Regions from separate parts of the Streptomyces sp. NPDC025638 genome, predicted to be linked through region 1. Evidence: predicted binding sites of a transcription regulator. Region 1 holds the regulator's gene; the other holds the start of a gene.
What was found. Region 1 encodes HrcA, which represses chaperone genes, less so after heat shock. Its sites were predicted from a motif close to TTNGCACTCNGNNNNNCNGAGTGCNAA; they were not measured.
Positions count from the first base shown of each region.

Region 2: a site for HrcA is predicted at 5,447-5,473, ahead of groL (chaperonin GroEL). Genes of this name have one in related genera too.

Region 1 is NZ_JBVHLX010000001.1:559,542-566,764, forward strand. Features, by position in the region: gene ACZ4EG_RS02480 (Uma2 family endonuclease) at 1-419, shown strand, start outside; gene ACZ4EG_RS02485 (DUF3097 domain-containing protein) at 397-1,206, opposite strand; gene ACZ4EG_RS02490 (MBL fold metallo-hydrolase) at 1,241-1,963, opposite strand; gene hrcA (heat-inducible transcriptional repressor HrcA) at 2,129-3,145, shown strand; gene dnaJ (molecular chaperone DnaJ) at 3,146-4,282, shown strand; gene ACZ4EG_RS02505 (nitronate monooxygenase) at 4,485-5,561, shown strand; gene ACZ4EG_RS02510 (16S rRNA (uracil(1498)-N(3))-methyltransferase) at 5,558-6,307, shown strand; gene ACZ4EG_RS02515 (VOC family protein) at 6,325-6,717, shown strand; gene ACZ4EG_RS02520 (hypothetical protein) at 7,164-7,223, shown strand, end outside.
Region 2 is NZ_JBVHLX010000015.1:99,402-106,624, forward strand. Features, by position in the region: gene otsB (trehalose-phosphatase) at 1-172, shown strand, start outside; gene ACZ4EG_RS33980 (alpha,alpha-trehalose-phosphate synthase (UDP-forming)) at 160-1,596, opposite strand; gene ACZ4EG_RS33985 (glucosyl-3-phosphoglycerate synthase) at 1,680-2,624, opposite strand; SAM riboswitch class I at 2,754-2,895, shown strand; gene thrC (threonine synthase) at 2,913-4,196, shown strand; gene ACZ4EG_RS33995 (MoaD/ThiS family protein) at 4,372-4,647, shown strand; gene ACZ4EG_RS34000 (cold-shock protein) at 5,079-5,285, shown strand; gene groL (chaperonin GroEL) at 5,600-7,222, shown strand.

The DNA of each region.
Region 1 (7,223 bases):
GTCGGAAGTGGCGACGCCTTCAGACTCAGGACATCGCAATTCTGGAGGAGACGAGTCAGCCGCAGCCGGACCTGGTGGTACTGGAGCGGGGCACCGGGCCGGGCCATGGAAGGCTGATGCCGTCCGAAGTCATCACGATGCTCGTGGAGGTGGTTTCAAAGACGAGTGTCGGGCGCGACTACGGGGTCAAGCGGTCGATCTACGCGGCGGCAAAGGTACCGGCCTACTTGATCATCGATCCCGTCATGGCTCAGTGCGTGCTGCTCACCGAGCCAACGGGCAATGGGGAGTACGCAGACTACCGGTGTCAACGGATCACCAAGTTCGGCGACCTCACGCCGTTGGAGTCAATTGGCGTCGAACTGGACACCAGCGAGTTCGCCGCTTACGAGAAGGTCAGGCCCCACCGCTACCCGTGACGAAGTCGATCAGTTCCTCCACCCTCCCCAGCAACTCCGCCTCCAGGTCCTTGTAGGACCGCACCCGCGACAGAATCCCCTGCCAAGCCGCCCCCGTGTTCTCCGGCCAGCCCAGCGCCCGGCACACGCCCGTCTTCCAGTCCTGGCCGTGCGGGATGCGCGGCCAGGCCGCGATGCCCAGGGACGCCGGCTTCACCGCCTCCCAGATGTCGATGTACGGGTGGCCGACCACCAGCGCGTGCTCGCTCGTCACCGACTCGGCGATCCGCCACTCCTTCGTACCCGGCACCAAGTGGTCCACGAGAACCCCGAGCCGCGCGTCCGGGCCCGGCCCGAACTCCGTGACGATCGACGGCAGGTCGTCGACGCCCTCCAGGTACTCCACGACCACGCCCTCGATGCGCAGGTCGTCGCCCCACACCTTCTCCACCAGCTCCGCGTCGTGCCGGCCCTCGACGTAGATGCGGCCGGCGCGGGCGACACGCGCGCGTGCGCCGGGGACGGCGACCGAGCCGGAAGCGGTACGGGTGGGACGTACCGGCGCCGTCGAAGGCCGCACCAGCGTCACCACCCTGCCCTCCAGCAGGAAGCCGCGCGGCTCCAGCGGGAACACCCGGTGCTTGCCGAAGCGGTCCTCCAGCGTCACCGTGCCCGCCTCGCAGCGGATCACCGCACCGCAGAAACCGGTGCCGGGCTCCTCCACCACCAGACCGGGGTCCGCCGGGACCTCCGGGACCGGCTTGGGCTTCTTCCAGGGCGGGGTCAGGTCCGGCGAGTACTGGCGCATTCGGATGACGATAGGAGAACCGCCGTACCCCCGCTCACGACACGCCGAAACGCGCCGCCAGCTCGTCGCGCTGCCGTCGTACGAAGCCCGCGTCGACCACCGCTCCGTGACCGGGGACGTACAACGCGTCCTCGCCGCCGAGGGCGAGCAGCCGGTCGAGGGCCGCGGGCCACCGCGACGGTACGGCGTCGGGGCCGGCCTGGGGCTCGCCGGACTCCTCGACGAGGTCGCCGCAGAACACCACTTCGGGTTCGCCCGGAACCAGGACCGCCAGGTCATGGGCGGTGTGGCCCGGGCCGACGTTCGCCAGCAGCACCTGGCGGCCCCCGCCCAGGTCCAGCGTCCACTCGCCGGAGACCGGATGACGGGGCAGGACGAGGGCATCGGCCGCTTCCTCCGCCTCCCGGGCGGGCAGCCCGTTGCGGATCGCGTCCCGGCGGAGGTCCTCCCGCTCGTACGCGAACACCGCGTCCGTGCCGACCGCGGCGAACACCTCCGCGCCCGCGAACGCCGCCGCGCCGAAGACATGGTCGAAGTGGGGGTGGGTGAGCGCGAGATGGGTCACACGGTGACCGGCGAGCCGCTGCGCCCGCGCGCGCAACCACGCGCCCTCCGCGAGGCTCGACCCGGCGTCCACCACCAGCGCCGTACCCTCACCGAGAACCAGCCCCGCCGTGCAGTCCCAGCCAGGCAGCCGGCACCTGCCCACCCCGGCGGCCACCCGCTCCCACCCCAGCTCTTCCCAAGTCACCGTCATACGGCGACGCTATCCGTGACGGCCACCACGGGCACGAAGGCGCATGACCGGCCTTGCCCGGGGCGTACCCCACCGCCGTACACTGGGCCGGGGAACTCTGGCACTCGGACGAGCAGAGTGCCAGGCAGGGCGTCAAGATCACGACATTTCTGGAGGTGCGCGCGAATGCTGAGCGAACGCAGGCTCCAAGTGCTGCGCGCCATCGTCCAGGACTATGTCGGCACGGAGGAGCCGGTCGGCTCCAAGGCGCTGACCGAGCGGCACAACCTCGGTGTGTCCCCGGCCACCGTCCGCAATGACATGGCGGCCCTGGAGGACGAGGGCTTCATCGCCCAGCCGCACACGAGCGCGGGGCGGATCCCGACGGACAAGGGCTATCGGCTGTTCGTCGACAAACTCGCCGGTGTCAAGCCGATGAGCGCCCCCGAACGGCGGGCGATCCAGAACTTCCTCGACGGCGCCGTCGACCTGGACGACGTCGTGGCACGCACGGTCCGGCTGCTCGCCCAGCTCACCCGGCAGGTCGCCGTCGTGCAGTACCCCTCCCTGACCCGCTCGACCGTGCGGCACGTGGAGCTGCTGTCGCTCGCGCCCGCGCGGGTGATGCTCGTGCTGATCACGGACACCGGCCGGGTCGAGCAGCGGATGGTCGACTGCCCGGCACCCTTCGGGGAATCGTCCCTGGCGGATCTGCGGGCGCGGCTGAACAGCCGGGTCGCGGGCCGTCGTTTCACGGACGTGCCCCAGCTGGTCGAAGACCTGCCGGACGCCTTCGAGGTCGAGGACCGAGGCACGGTCTCGACGGTGCTCTCCACCCTGCTGGAGACGCTCGTCGAGGAGAACGAGGAGCGGCTGATGATCGGCGGCACCGCCAATCTGACCCGCTTCGGACATGACTTTCCCCTCACGATCCGGCCCGTCCTGGAGGCACTGGAGGAGCAGGTCGTGCTCCTCAAGCTCCTCGGCGAGGCCAAGGATCCGGGTGTGATCGTGCGCATCGGCCACGAGATCCCCCATGAGGGACTCAACTCCACGTCCGTCGTGTCGGTCGGTTACGGTTCGGGCGGCGAGGCAGTCGCCAAGCTCGGCGTGGTCGGACCGACCCGCATGGATTACCCGGGAACGATGGGAGCGGTACGCGCAGTGGCACGTTACGTCGGACAGATCCTGGCGGAGTCGTAAGTGGCCACGGACTACTACGCCGTTCTCGGCGTGCGTCGCGACGCGTCGCAGGAAGAGATCAAGAAGGCCTTCCGCCGGCTCGCGCGCGAGCTGCACCCGGACGTGAACCCGGATCCGAAGACCCAGGAGCGGTTCAAGGAGATCAACGCCGCTTACGAGGTGCTGTCGGACCCGCAGAAGAAGCAGGTCTACGACCTCGGCGGCGACCCGCTCTCGCAGGCCGGCGGGGCCGGTGCGGGCGGCTTCGGGGCCGGTGGCTTCGGCAACTTCTCCGACATCATGGACGCGTTCTTCGGTACGGCGTCGCAGCGCGGGCCGCGCTCGCGTACCCGCCGGGGCCAGGACGCGATGATCCGTATCGAGGTCGAGCTGGACGAGGCGGCCTTCGGTACGACGAAGGACATCCAGGTCGACACGGCCGTCGTCTGCAACACCTGCAACGGCGAGGGTGCCGCGCCGGGCACCACCGCCCAGACGTGTGACATGTGCCGCGGCCGCGGTGAGGTGTCGCAGGTGACCCGGTCCTTCCTGGGCCAGGTCATGACGTCCCGCCCGTGCCCCCAGTGCCAGGGCTTCGGCACCGTGGTGCCCACCCCGTGCCCGGAGTGCGCCGGCGACGGCCGCGTACGGTCCCGCCGCACCCTCACGGTCAAGATCCCGGCCGGTGTGGACAACGGCACGCGTATCCAGCTCGCCGGTGAGGGCGAGGTCGGCCCCGGCGGCGGTCCCGCCGGTGACCTGTACGTCGAGATCCACGAGCTGCCGCACGCCATGTTCCAGCGGCGCGGCGACGACCTGCACTGCACGGTCACGATCCCGATGACGGCGGCGGCGCTCGGCACCAAGGTCCCGCTGGAGACCCTGGACGGCCTCGAAGAGGTCGACATCCGCCCGGGCACCCAGTCCGGCCAGTCGATCCCGCTGCACGGCCGGGGCGTCACGCATCTGCGCGGCGGCGGCCGGGGCGACCTCGTGGTCCACGTCGAGGTCCAGACCCCGAACAAGCTGGACCCCGAGCAGGAGCGCCTGCTGCGCGAGCTGGCCAAGCTGCGCGGCGAGGAGCGGCCCCAGGGCCAGTTCCAGCCGGGTCAGCAGGGGCTGTTCTCGCGGCTGAAGGATGCGTTCAACGGTCGCTGACGGGTCGGCCGGGGGTTCCGGGGGTTGGCCCCCGGGATGGCACAGTCAGCCGGGTCAGCAGGGGCTGTTCTCGCGGCTGAAGGATGCGTTCAACGGTCGCTGACGGGTCGGCCGGCGGTCGCTGATCCGGCCGCATGCCAATGGCGTATGCCAAGGGAAGGCCGGATTCGGACTTGATCGGAGGACGTGACAACATGCCGTCATGTCCTCCGCACTGACCGATCTCTTCCCTCATCCGATCGTGCAGGCCCCCATGGCGGGCGGGGTCTCCGTCCCGCAGCTCGCGGCTGCCGTGTCCGATGCGGGCGGTCTCGGATTCCTCGCCGCCGGGTACAAGACCGCCGACGGCCTGTACCAGGAGATCAAGCAGCTGCGCGGACTCACCAACCGCCCCTTCGGCGTGAACCTCTTCATGCCGCAGCCGGAGTACGCCGACCCGTCGGCCGTGGAGGTCTACGCCCATCAGCTGGCCGGCGAGGCCGCCTGGTACGAGACCGAGCTCGGCGACCCGGACAGCGGCCGCGACGACGGCTACGACGTCAAGCTCGCCGTGCTCCTCGACAACCCGGTGCCGGTGGTCTCCTTCCACTTCGGCGTCCCCACCAGTGAGGTGCTGGAGTCCTTCCGCCGCGCGGGCACCCTCACCCTGGTCACCGCGACCACCGCCGAGGAGGCCCTCGCCGTGCAGCGGGCCGGCGCCGACGCGGTGATCGCGCAGGGCGTGGAGGCCGGCGGACACCAGGGCAGCCACCGCGACATCCCGGAGAACGACTGCGCGGGCATCGGACTGCTCTCCCTCGTCGCCCAGATCCGCGAGACCGTGGACCTCCCGATCGTCGCGGCCGGCGGCATCATGCGGGGCGGTCAGATCGCCGCCGCCCTCGCGGCGGGCGCGAGCGCCGCCCAGCTCGGCACCGCGTTCCTCGCGACCCCCGAGTCCGGCGCGAACGCCCTGCACAAGCGGGCGCTGACCAACCCGCTCTTCGCCCGTACGGAGCTGACCCGCGCGTTCTCCGGCCGGCCGGCCCGCGGCCTGGTCAACCGCTTCATGCGCGAGCACGGGCCGTACGCCCCCGCCGCCTACCCGGAGGTCCACCATCTGACCGCGCCGCTGCGCAAGGCGGCCGCCAAGGCCGGTGACGCGCAGGGCATGGCGCTGTGGGCGGGCCAGGGGCACAGGATGGCCCGGGACCTGCCGGCCGGGCAGCTGGTGGAGGTCCTGGCGGCCGAACTCGCCGCGGCCGAGACAGCGTTGTCGACCAGGGGTGAGGCGCGATGACGGCACCGGTCTTCGTCGTCGAGCACTTCCGCGCGGGCGGCGGCGGGCAGTACGTCCTCGACGGCCCCGAGGGACGGCACGCGGTCTCCGTGAAGCGGCTCCAGCCCGGCGAGGAGGTCGTCCTCACCGACGGCGCCGGACGCTACGCGGTGTGCGAGGTGATCGGCGCCGAGGGCAAGGACCGGCTGATCGTCCATATGAGCACCGTGGACGAGGAGCCGGCGGAGTCGCCCCGGATCACCGTCGTCCAGGCCCTGCCCAAGGGCGACCGCGGTGAGGTCGCCGTCGAGACCATGACCGAGGTCGGCGTCGACGCGATCGTGCCCTGGCAGGCCGCCCGCTGCATCACCCAGTGGAGGGGCGAGCGCGGGCTCAAGGCGCTCGGCAAGTGGCGGGCCACTGCCCGTGAGGCCGGCAAGCAGTCCCGCCGGGTCCGCTTCCCCGAGGTCGCGGACGCGGCGACGACCAAGCAGGTTGCCGCACTTCTCGCCAAAGCCGACTTCGCCGCCGTGCTCCACTCCGACTTCGAGCACCGCAGTGCACCGCTCGCCACCGCCGAACTCCCCGCCCAGGGCGAGATCGTGCTGGTCGTGGGGCCCGAAGGAGGCGTGTCCCGGGAGGAGTTGGCGCTCTTCGAGGAGGCGGGCGCCAAGGCGTACGTCCTGGGGCGTACCGTGCTGCGTACATCGACTGCCGGGACCGCCGCGGCGGCCCTCCTGCTGGGCCGTACCGGCCGCTGGTCCTGACACCAGGGGGAGACACCGTGGAACTCGCACAGGTCCGGCTGCTCGTCACCGACTTCGCCGCCTGCTACCGCTTCTACGCCGAAGTCCTCGGTCTGAAGCCGCAGTCCGGCGCGACCGGGGGCCCGTACGAGAAGTTCAGCCCGCACTCCGGCTCCGCCGGGATCGCGCTCCAGGACCGCTCGATGATGGCCTCGGTGCTGGGCGAACTGGGCGAGACGGCCACCGGCCACCGCTCCCTGGTGGTCCTGCGCGTCGACGACCTCGACACCTACTGCGCCGACATCACCTCCCGCGGAGCCGTCCTGATCCACGGCCCGACCCCCATGACCGACCGCATGCGCGTCGCCCACCTCAAGGACCCGGAGGGCAACCTGGTGGAACTCCAGGAGTGGCTGCTGCTGCGCGGCTGACCGCCACGGCGGGGTACAGCTCCCAGCCGTCCAGCTCCGCGGGGCCCGGCAGCGTCCCACGCCGCCGGGCCTCGTCGACGAAGGCGCGTACGACACCGGGTTCGTGCAGATTGAGTGCGTCGCCGCCGACTTCGGCCACGCACCCCGAGTGCCAATACGCCCCACCGGAGACGGCGCGCCCCTCGCCCGCCCGGAAGACGATCCGCGTGGGCAGCCCGTCCCGGTACAGCGTGAGCACCTCGCGGCAGCCCTCGCCGTCCGTGTGCCGGTGCCGGACGGTCCACCGGTACACCGTCCCCTCGACGACGAGTCTTCTGAGCCCTGCGGTCGCTGCGCATCCGCTCAGGTCAGGCGAGCCGAATGCCACTCGACGGTGGCGTGCGCGAACACTTGAGTGGCCGTTTGTGCTCTTCCGTAGCGCCGGTGTCGGTGGGAGGCTGCCCTCCATGGGGGCATTGAGGAGGATTTGGCGTCGGCCGCGCGGGACGCGGGTGGTGGCCGTGGCA
Region 2 (7,223 bases), on a different contig from region 1:
CCTCCCCGCCTACGCCGCGGTCGACAAGCTCCGCTCCGACGGCGTCCCCGGCCTGCTGGTGTGCAGCGGCAGCTCGGAGGTGACGGAGCTGGCCGAACGGGCGGACCTGGTGGTGGACGGCCCGCACGGGGTCGTACGACTGCTGCGCGCGCTCGCCGCTCAGCTGGACTGACCGGCGTCCAGCGCGTGCAGCTGGTCCAGGAACCACTGAGCAGGGGTCAACGCGGTAGCCGCGGCAGCGAGCCGCTTCGTGCGCTCCGCCCGCTCCTCGGGGGGCATGGTCAGCGCCTGGTGCAGGGCGCCGGCCGTGCCCACGATGTCGTACGGGTTCACGACGATCGCGTCCTCGCCCAGCTCCTCGTACGCCCCGGCCTCCCGCGAGAGCACCAGCACGCACCCCTCGTCGGAGACGACCGGAATCTCCTTGGCGACCAGGTTCATACCGTCCCGGATGGGGTTCACCAGCGCCACGTCCGCCAGCCGGTACGCGGCCAGGGAGCGTGCGAAATCGTCCTTGACGTGCAGCACGACCGGAGTCCAACCCGGTGTGCCGTACCGGGAGTTGATGTCCTGCGCCAGGCGCTGGACCTCAGCCGTGTAGTCCCGGTACACGGCCAGGTCCTGCCGGGAGGGGTAGGCGAAGGCCACGTGCACGACCCGCTCGCGCCACTCGGGGTGGTCGTCCAGCAGCTGCCGGTACGCCAGCAGCCCACGCACGATGTTCTTCGACAGCTCGGTCCGGTCCACCCGGACGATCGCCATGCGGCCCTCACCGATCTCCGCCCGCAGCGCCGTCATCCGTTCGGCCACGTCCGGCTCGTGCGCCCGCTTGCGCAGGAAGTCCGCGTCCGCGCCGAGCCCGTGCACACCGATGCGCGTGCCGGACGGGATTCCGGGGCCGAGCACCGCATGGCAGCAGTCGGTGAACGCGTCTGCCCAGCGCCGGGTGAGGAAGGCCGCGCGGTCGGCGCCGAGGATGCCGCCGAGCAGCTCGGCCGCGATGTCGTCGGGCAGAAGCCGGAAGTAGTCCGGCGGGGCCCACGGGGTGTGCGAGAAATGGCCGATCCGCAGATCGGGGCGGAGCTGCCGGAGCATCCGGGGGGCCAGGGCGAGGTGGTAGTCCTGGATCAGCACCGCGGCGCCCTCGGCGGCCTCCTCCGCCAGCGCCTCGGCGAAGGCCCGGTTGTAGGCCTCGTACGACGCCCACTGGCGCCGGAACTCCGCGTCGAACACCGGCTCCAGCGGGGTCTGGTAGAGCATGTGGTGGACGAACCAGAGCACGGAGTTGGCGACGCCGTTGTACGCGTCGGAGAACACCGTCGCGTCGATGTCCAGCATGCGCACCTGCTGGCCGCCGGTCGCGTCCACGGACAGCCGCCGGCCGCCGTGCGAGCGGCGCACCGCCTCCCGGTCGGCGTCGCTCAGTGCGGCGCACACCCACACCGCGTCCGTGTGCGGCCCGATGGCCGACAGCCCCGAGACCAGCCCGCCGCCACCCCGCTTGGCGTGCAGCGCACCCCCCTCGCGCACCTCGTACGAAACCGGGCCGCGATTGGACGCGACCAGCACTTCAGCAGCACCGTGCGTGGAAGCCATACGCCTCAACCTAGCCCGGCCCGGAAACGCTCAAACGTACGTTCCACCCTGAGAGGGGGCCGTATACAGCCGTTCTCCAGCGATCAGGCCACTCTGCGCGAGGCGTACTCCGCGATCTCCGCCATCGGCGGCCGCTCCTCCGTGTCCACCGAGTAGGTGCGCGGCTCGAAGCCGTCCTCGCCCCGCTCGAACTGGGTGAGGGAGGGCCGGACGAGGTGACCGCGGGCCAGCCTCAGCTGCGCCGTCCGGTAGATCGCCGCCGCCATCCGGCCCAGCGCCTGCCCGTCCTGGTGCCGGTGCTTGCGCACACCCACGTCGACCTGCGCGAGGGCGTCCAGGCCCACCAGGTGCAGGGCGTCGACCAGCATGCCCAGCTCCACGCCGTAGCCGACGGGGAACGGGAGCTGTTCCAGCAGGGAGCGGCGGGCCGCGTACTCGCCGCCGAGCGGCTGCACAAAGCCGGCCAGCTGCGGCCAGTGCATGTTCAGCAGCGGGCGCGCCATCAGCTCGGTGACCCGGCCGCCCTGGCCCGTCGCCCCGCCCAGCGGTCGGTCGTACATCGCCTTGACCAGGTCGACTCCCGGGTCGGTCAGCAGCGGGCCGACGATCCCGGAGACGAAGTCGGAGGAGAACTCCCTCAGGTCGGCGTCGATGAAGCAGACGATGTCCCCGCTCGTGACCAGCAGGGAGCGCCACAGGACCTCCCCCTTGCCGGGAACGGCCGGAATGCGCGGCAGGATGTCGTCGCGGTGGACGACCCTGGCGCCCGCGGCGGCGGCCACCGCGGAGGTGCGGTCGGTGGATCCGGAGTCGACGACGACGATCTCGTCGACGAGCGGGACCTGCTGCATGAGATCGTGGCGGATCACGGCGACGATGTCACCGACCGTCTCCTCCTCGTTGAGCGCGGGCAGCACCACGGACACCGACTGACCCGTCCGCTGCTTGGCGGCGAGGATCTTGTGGAGGGGGCGATCGGTCACGGACCAGGAGCGGGTGGCCAGCCAGCGCTCGACTTCTTCCAGCACAGTCAGCGGCTCCTCACGTTGTCTCGCGGTTCGGACGACTATCTCAACTGTCCTGGCCTTCGGTTACAGTCTTGAACAACGCCGATGACCATCGCATGTCGAGGGTCGTGGGCGTTTACAACCACATACAGCTCATCCAGAGGGGCAGAGGGACACGGCCCGATGAAGCCCCGGCAACCCTCCAGTCGGTTCTCGTTCTCCAGCGAGGCTCCCGGCTAGGGAAGGTGCCAAATCCGTCTCACGGCGAGATGCGTCGTGAGGAAGATGAGGAGAAAGGGCCTCGCCTCCATGGCTGTGCAGACAGTTGCAAGCACCAGCAATCCCACCGTAGACCTCGGCCCGGCCGCTGCCCTGAGCTGTCGCGAGTGCGGTCACCGGGTACCGCTCGGACCGGTGTTCGCCTGCGAGGAGTGTTTCGGCCCGCTCGAGATCGCGTACGACTTCTCGGCGTACGAAACCGAGGAACTCCGCAGGCGCATCGAGGCGGGCCCCGCGAACATCTGGCGTTACGCGCCGCTGCTGCCCGTCCCCGCGGACGTGGCCGACAAGCCGAACCTGAACCCGGGCTGGACCAAGCTCGTCAAGGCCGACAACCTGGCGCGCGAGCTCGGTGTGACCGGCGGGCTCTACGTGAAGGACGACTCGGGCAACCCGACGCACTCCTTCAAGGACCGCGTCGTCGCCCAGGCCCTGGAGGCCGCCCGCGCCTTCGGCTTCACCACCCTGTCCTGCTCCTCCACGGGCAACCTCGCCGGGGCCGTCGGCGCCGCGGCCGCCCGCGCCGGCCTCCGCTCCTGCGTGTTCATCCCGCACGACCTGGAGCAGGGCAAGGTCGTCATGGCCGCGATCTACGGCGGCAACCTCGTCGGTATCGAGGGCAACTACGACGACGTGAACCGCTTCTGCTCCGAGCTGATCGGCGACCCGGCCGGCGAGGGCTGGGGCTTCGTCAACGTCAACCTGCGGCCGTACTACGCGGAGGGCTCCAAGACCCTGGCGTACGAGATCTGCGAGCAGCTCGGCTGGCGGCTGCCCGACCAGATCGTGGTCCCCATCGCGTCCGGCTCCCAGCTCACCAAGGTCGACAAGGGTCTGCAGGAGCTGATCAAGCTCGGGCTGGTCGAGGACCGGCCCTACAAGATCTTCGGCGCCCAGGCCGAGGGCTGCTCGCCGGTTTCCGTGGCCTTCAAGGGCGGGCACGACGTGGTCCGCCCGCAGAAGCCGAACACCATCGCCAAGTCCCTGGCCATCGGCAACCCGGCCGACGGGCCGTACGTCCTCGACATCGCGCGCCGCACCGGTGGAGCGGTGGAGGATGTGACCGACGAGCAGGTCGTGGACGCCATCAAGCTGCTGGCGCGTACCGAAGGCATCTTCGCCGAGACGGCGGGCGGTGTGACGGTGGGCGTGACGCAGAAGCTCATCAAGGACGGTGTCCTCGACCCGGCCAAGACCACCGTCGTCCTCAACACGGGCGACGGCCTGAAGACGTTGGACGCGGTGGCCGGTACGGGGCTCACCGCGACCATTCGTCCCAACCTTGAGTCGTTCCGAGAGGCTGGCCTCACTTGATCTCCTCCTCGGAGTCCCGAGGAGTCCAGCGGTCGCCCGCTGGGCTTCCTGCTTCACGGCCGACTGCCCCCGGGACGAACCCGAGCCGAGGTCTTACGTCAGCTCCACAGGCCGAAACCGCCGGCCCGGCGGCCGATACGCAACGTGGTCCTATCGTCACCGGAGGTCAAATCGTATGAGCGTGACCGTTCGCATCCCCACCATCCTGCGCACCTACACCGGCGGTCAGGCCGAGGTGACGGCCGAGGGCGCGACCCTCGCCGAGGTCATCGAGAGCCTGGAGAAGAACCACACGGGGATCGCCGCCCGTGTCCTGGACGACCAGGGCAAGCTGCGCCGCTTCGTCAATGTGTACGTCAACGACGACGACGTCCGCTTCGAGCAGGGCCTTCAGACGGCGACCCCCGACGGCTCGGGTGTCTCCATCATTCCGGCCGTCGCCGGCGGCTGATCATTACCGTGGGTAACGGCGGTTACCGAGTGTTCATCTGATTGCCTCCTCCGTGAGAGAAGCGGAGGGGGCAATTCAGTGTGATTGAGCGCGGTACAGTTGGGGAACTCGCTCCCGATCTCCGGGTCGGAATCCCTGGATTCATGCCGTAGGCCCGACAAGAAGTAGCCAAAGTGCGCGGGCTTTCTGCGGCTTTTATACCTTTTGCAGGGCCCGACTTGCCCTGAATTCAGGCGAATTCTCGCCACATTCCGGACCGGTCGCGTCCAGAATTCTCGTCCGATTGACCTGTTGCAGACGGCAGTTGGACAGATACATTCAGCCGCGGTCGACGCGTTCCGGCGCACGCCCCCAAGCCAATGGGGGGTGAGGTCTGACCCGGATCCGCGAGGTGTGGATCTGTGCAAGGGCCAGTAATAGGGGAGTTAGGCATGGCTCAGGGCACCGTCAAGTGGTTCAACGCGGAGAAGGGGTACGGCTTCATCGCGGTCGACGGTGGTGCGGATGTTTTCGTCCACTACAGCGCGATCCAGATGGACGGCTACCGCACCCTGGAAGAGGGACAGCGGGTCGACTTCGAGATCTCGCAGGGCCAGAAGGGCCCGCAGGCGGACATGGTCCGGCTGGCGACCAGCTGAAGCACGCGTCGACTGACACCGACGTTCTGTTCATCTTCGAAGGGCCCGTACCTCCCGGGGTACGGGCCCTTCGGTCTGCCCAGGCGCCATGACGCCGCTGCCCACCTGCGGATCTCCCCGAGCCGCTTGCACTCGACAGAGGCGAGTGCTAATCATTGGCGTTAGCACTCTGAAGGTGAGAGTGACAAAAGAAGGACCGGGTCGGTGAGGCCGCGGAGCGGGTGGGGCAAGGAACCACCGGCCCGTGGGCCGTCCGTCGCGGGCGCGGGCGCGGTCCGAAGGAATCACCCCCAGTCCTGGAGGGACCACTTCACATGGCCAAGATCATCGCGTTCGACGAGGAGGCGCGGCGCGGCCTCGAGCGCGGCATGAACCAGCTCGCGGACGCCGTGAAGGTGACGCTCGGCCCCAAGGGCCGCAACGTCGTCCTCGAGAAGAAGTGGGGCGCTCCCACGATCACCAACGATGGTGTCTCCATCGCCAAGGAGATCGAGCTCGAGGACCCGTTCGAGAAGATCGGCGCCGAGCTGGTCAAGGAAGTCGCCAAGAAGACGGACGACGTCGCCGGTGACGGTACGACCACCGCGACCGTGCTCGCCCAGGCCCTGGTCAAGGAGGGTCTGCGCAACGTAGCCGCCGGCGCCAACCCGATGGCCCTCAAGCGCGGTATCGAGAAGGCCGTCGAGGCCGTCTCCGCCGCCCTGCTGGAGCAGGCCAAGGACGTCGAGACCAAGGAGCAGATCGCCTCCACGGCCTCCATCTCCGCCGCCGACACCCAGATCGGCGAGCTCATCGCCGAGGCCATGGACAAGGTCGGCAAGGAAGGCGTCATCACCGTCGAGGAGTCCCAGACCTTCGGTCTGGAGCTGGAGCTCACCGAGGGTATGCGCTTCGACAAGGGCTACATCTCGGCGTACTTCGCCACCGACATGGAGCGGATGGAGGCGTCGCTCGACGACCCGTACATCCTCATCGCCAACTCCAAGATCGGCTCCGTCAAGGACCTGCTCCCGCTCCTGGAGAAGGTCATGCAGTCGGGCAAGCCGCTGCTGATCATCGCCGAGGACGTCGAGGGCGAGGCCCTGTCGACCCTGGTCGTCAACAAGATCCGTGGCACCTTCAAGTCCGTCGCCGTCAAGGCCCCGGGCTTCGGTGACCGCCGCAAGGCCATGCTCGGCGACATCGCCATCCTCACGGGCGGCGAGGTCATCTCCGAGGAGGTCGGCCTCAAGCTGGAGAACGCGACCCTGGACCTCCTGGGCCGCGCCCGCAAGGTCGTCATCACCAAGGACGAGACCACCATCGTCGACGGTGCCGGCTCCTCCGACCAGGTCAACGGCCGGGTCAACCAGATCCGCGCCGAGATCGAGAACAGCGACTCCGACTACGACCGCGAGAAGCTGCAGGAGCGCCTGGCGAAGCTCGCCGGCGGTGTCGCGGTCATCAAGGCCGGTGCCGCCACCGAGGTGGAGCTCAAGGAGCGCAAGCACCGCATCGAGGACGCCGTCCGCAACGCCAAGGCGGCCGTCGAGGAGGGCATTGTCGCCGGTGGTGGCGTGGCCCTGCTCCAGGCCTCCCAGGTGTTCGAGAAGCTGGAGCTGCAGGGTGACGAGGCGACCGGCGCCCAGGCCGTGAAGCTCGCGCTCGAGGCTCCGCTGAAGCAGATCGCCGTCAACGCCGGCCTCGAGGGCGGTGTCGTGGTGGAGAAGGTGCGCAACCTGACCCCGGGCCACGGCCTGAACGCCGCGACCGGCGAGTACGTCGACCTGGTCAAGGAAGGCATCATCGACCCGGCGAAGGTGACCCGTTCCGCGCTGCAGAACGCCGCCTCCATCGCCGCGCTGTTCCTCACCACCGAGGCCGTCATCGCCGACAAGCCGGAGAAGGCCGCCGCGGCCGCTCCGGGCGGCATGCCGGGCGGTGACATGGACTTCTGAT